Regions from separate parts of the Neobacillus sp. D3-1R genome, predicted to be linked through region 1. Evidence: a T-box and tRNA genes for the amino acid it is inferred to sense, from the RefSeq annotation. Region 1 holds a T-box; the other holds one or more tRNA genes.

Region 1 (2,265 bases):
ATGAAATATCAAATGGTAATTTAGCTTTAGAAGATTTACCTATTAAATCAAATGACGAAATCGGGCAATTATGTAAGGATGTAAATACATTAACAAATAAGTTTAAGATCTTCATTGAAGATGTTACTAAGACGATTGAACATGTTGCTTCCTCTTCAGCTCAATTAAATGCCATTACAGATGAAACAAGTAAGGTAACAGAGGATGTAGCTAATTCCATACAAGAAGTTGCTGCTGGAAACGAAAAACAAATGGAAAGAATGGATATTTTATCTGGATTGTTTAGAACTTTTTATAACCAGTTGGAACAAATCAACCATACAATACACTGGGTAAGTGAGAGTACGAACATTGCAAACAAAAAATCAAATGAGGGTAACACAGCCATAGAAGCTGTTATTGGACAAATGGACATTATTGGTGATCATTCTAAACAAATGGATGACGTCATTACTCTATTAGCAAATAAATCAAATGAAATTAGTGAAATTATTTCCATGATAACATCAATCTCTAATCAAACAAACTTACTCGCTTTAAATGCTGCCATTGAAGCTGCAAGAGCAGGTGAACATGGTAAAGGGTTTGCGGTCGTTGCAGACGAGGTACGCAAATTAGCAGAACAATCAGGTGAAAGCGCAACAAAAATTAGTCAATTAATTAACGAAATTCAAAACTCATCAAAAAATGCCAAAGATGTAATGCAACGTGAAAATGAGGTAGTAAGTAATGGAATCCTTCTAGCTCACGAAGCAGGAGAAAAGTTTAAGGAAATTATCACTACGATTGACCAAGTTTCTTCCAAGACATTTACTGTCTCACAATCAATCGAAGAAACAAAACTTAAAGCCTCTACAATGGTGCAGCAAGTAGAAGAACTGGAAAATTATATTAAACAGTCTGCAAATTATGCAACAGAAGTAGCAGCAGCTACAGAAGAAACAACTGCTTCAGTTGAAGAAATTTCTGCTGCCACTGATACTTTGGCATCCATGGCTGATGAACTGCAAGGAAAGGTTACTCAATTTAAGGTTAGATAACGTTTAAAACACCAACTAACTATTGAAATTTACTATTTTATCTTTTAAAATAACCATAATAATATAAAGTAGAGCAATGACGAAGAAAAGTAGGCATAAAGGAACACTTTAGAGAGCTGATGGTTGGTGAAAATCAGTGTGGGACTTATGTTGAATGGGCTTCTGAGCTTCCTGACTGAACACAAGTACGAAGTACAAGTAGGTTGGGCGGATCGGTCTTACCGTTAAAAGAGACAACGCATCGAAATGAACTTTCCGTGCGGTTAGAGTGCGTTTATCAAAAAAGATAAACGAATAAAGGTGGTACCACGGGCTTCCCGTCCTTTTTAGGATGGGGAGCCTTTTTGTGTTCCAAAAAATAGGGAGGATTATAAATGAAAACGGTCTTAACAGGAATTAAACCGACAGGAAAAATACATTTAGGAAACTATATCGGAGCGATCAAACCTGCCCTTCAGCTGGCAACCAATCCAGACTACCAACCTGTTTACTTTGTTGCGGATTACCATGGTTTAACGAAAACGCAAAATGCAAACGAGCTTCGCGAGCTATCAATGGGTGTAGCAGCCTCTTGGTTAGCACTAGGACTTGACCCAGAAAAAGTGATTTTTTACCGTCAATCTGATATCCCTGAAATCTTCGAGCTATCCTGGATCTTAGCTTGCTTTTCTCCAAAAGGTCTTATGAATCGTGCCCATGCCTATAAAGCTCTAGTGGACCAAAATAAACTAGCCGATAAAGAACCCGATGATGGTGTAAATATGGGTATATTTACGTATCCTATTTTGATGGCAGCTGATATCTTAATGTTTCAATCTAATCTTGTCCCTGTCGGAAAGGATCAAATTCAGCATGTTGAAATCGCACGGGATATTGCCGAGCATTTTAATAAAAATTACGGAGAAACCTTCACCCTACCGGAATTTATTGTAGAAGAGGAGACAGCAGTTCTGCCAGGATTAGATGGCAGAAAAATGAGTAAAAGCTATAATAACACGATTCCATTATTTGAAAATGAGGACTCCCTGTATAAGCTCATTAAGAAAATTAAAACGGATTCGACACCGCCAAACGAACCAAAGGATCCGAATGATTCCATTATATTCTCTCTTTATAATGAATTTGCTACACCAGATCAGGTGCAACGGATGAGGGAGGAATACGCTAATGGAATTGGCTGGGGAGATGCAAAGAAGGAATTGTTTAGCGTTATGAATGCCTTTTT
Region 2 (2,265 bases), 1.5 Mb from region 1:
CTTTATCTTCCTTTATGTAAATGTTTTTATTTTATTTAGTCTTTTGTATCTTCTACTAGATTTCTTAGGCTTAGGGTCTTTAAAAGAGGAAGTTTCAACAAGTAAGCAGCATGTATTATTTCCGGAAAAAGTAATAAGAGCTTTTCATTTTAGTGCGACCACCTTTATATCCCATGGCTATAGTGAAATTAAACCAGTTGGATGGTCTAAAGCCATTGCCTTTATGGAAGAAACGATCGGATTTTTGGTACCTGCATTTATCATGGTTAAGTTTTTCTCGTTAGAAAATGAAAAGCTGGTCCGCAGTAGAATGTCTCCATCTCAATTTATTATAAGAGCCTTTTTTATTCTAATAGGGGCCCTATTTGTATCATTGGGATTGGAATTTTTCTTAGTCCCTAATAAAATTATTGATGGTGGAATTGTAGGAGTATCGATCATCATGTCCTATTTAACAGGCTTTAAATTAGAGTTTTTCCTATTAATTCTAAATCTACCCTTCCTCTACTTAGGTTACAGACAATTTGGCAAAAAGTTTTTGGTCATGACTTTGTTAGGTATTACCCTTTTATCCTTAGTGACGTTTTTTCTATACAATGTTCCAGTTCCAACTGATAATCCTTTTTTAGCATCGATTATGGGAGGTGCACTTTTAGGTATCGGTGTTGGGATGGTCATCCGGTCTGGGGGGTCTCTCGACGGTACAGAAATAATAGGGATCTTCGTTAATAAGAGGACCTCATTTTCAATAGGAAAAGTCGTCATGTTTATCAATGTCTTCATTTTCTGTTGTGCCGGATTTGTTTTTGGCTGGGACAAAGCTATGTTTTCCTTAATCGCTTACTATATCGCTTCCTATATGATCGATTTTACAGTAGGGGCATTTCAAAAATAAAAGCAAAAAAAAAACGCAATACTTCAATTTTTAAAATTGAAACACTGCGTTGGTCACAATATGTATGGAGCGGGTGATGGGAATCGAACCCACGACATCAGCTTGGAAGGCTGAGGTTTTACCATTAAACTACACCCGCATTATAGATCTGCCAAATGAAGATGGCAGGGGCAGTAGGAATCGAACCCACACTGAAGGTTTTGGAGACCTTAGTTCTACCTTTAAACTATGCCCCTAGGTTATTATTGCTTTCTCTTTTAAGGAAGTGCTTTTCGCTGTCACGATGTTAAGGAACTTTCTTTTCGCTATCGCGATTATGGAAAGTTCTTTTCGTTGTCACGATGTTAAGGAACTTTCTTTTCGCTGTCGCGAAAAAAAGTTGGTGGAGGATGACGGGATCGAACCGCCGACCCTCTGCTTGTAAGGCAGATGCTCTCCCAGCTGAGCTAATCCTCCATATTTGTTGTCGTTTCGCTGTCGCGATGTTAAGGAACTTTCTTTTTGCTGTTGCGAAAAAAAGTTGGTGACCCATACGGGATTCGAACCCGTGTTACCGCCGTGAAAGGGCGGTGTCTTAACCGCTTGACCAATGGGCCGTATTTAACAATATTACTACCTTGTGAAGACATTTATTATATTAATATATTTCTAGTATACTTTTCAAGAGGAAATTTAAAATTTTTTTAGTTTGATATTTTTCAAAGTTATAAAAGGAGTGCCATCTGTGTGTAAGTAGTTAAAATAAATTCTTTTATATTCGCCTAATTCTCAATGAAGCCCACTACATATGTTGATTAAATTATTATGGGACTGAGAATCCGTTATTTTGCAAATATCCCTCTTTTTCATAGCTCTTACGGACACCAGTTCCGTTATTTGCCCGAAATCACTAAAAATAACTTCAAATTAACTAAATAACGGAACGTGAGTCCTTTAACTTACAAAAATCATATGTTTTTACTGAAATAACGGAACGTAAGTCCGCTACATGTTCCAATCCGAACGAACTAAGAAATGATCCTGCTATTTCTATTGCTTCCTCACTTATTTGAACTAGTTAACCTAAGTTACGCCTACCTACTTTTATCTGCGTTATTTCAAAAAAACACTGTTCTAAAAGTGAACAGTGTTATTTCAATATTTTTTCGATTTTTCTCAAAGTCTCAGGGGGACAGCTTGCTTCAAAAAGATGAAGAAGCGCTTCGACAGCCTCTTTTTGATTTAATGGACAATCAGAGACTTGGTGTTTATTCGCCCAATGATCATAAGTTTCATAAGCCGTAGTACTCCAACCATTCTTTTCACCAAATTCATCTTGCTTTTCTTTGACGCCTGAAATGACGATATCCAGACTCCCCTGCAATTCAACT

The links. The T-box of region 1 lies ahead of ACSBPO_RS11685 (tryptophan--tRNA ligase). A T-box ahead of a tRNA ligase gene usually reads a tRNA of that ligase, here a tRNA-Trp.
Region 2: it encodes a tRNA-Trp, which carries the amino acid that the T-box ahead of ACSBPO_RS11685 (tryptophan--tRNA ligase) is inferred to sense. The anticodon was not compared.

What each region holds. Positions count from the first base shown of each region.
Region 1 is NZ_CP197471.1:2,271,882-2,274,146, forward strand. Features, by position in the region: gene ACSBPO_RS11680 (methyl-accepting chemotaxis protein) at 1-1,040, shown strand, start outside; T-box leader at 1,108-1,368, shown strand; gene ACSBPO_RS11685 (tryptophan--tRNA ligase) at 1,415-2,265, shown strand, end outside.
Region 2 is NZ_CP197471.1:794,413-796,677, reverse strand. Features, by position in the region: gene ACSBPO_RS03840 (YitT family protein) at 1-895, shown strand, start outside; tRNA gene ACSBPO_RS03835 (tRNA-Gly) at 961-1,034, opposite strand; tRNA gene ACSBPO_RS03830 (tRNA-Trp) at 1,058-1,131, opposite strand; tRNA gene ACSBPO_RS03825 (tRNA-Val) at 1,276-1,351, opposite strand; tRNA gene ACSBPO_RS03820 (tRNA-Glu) at 1,417-1,491, opposite strand; gene ACSBPO_RS03815 (AlkZ-related protein) at 2,025-2,265, opposite strand, start outside.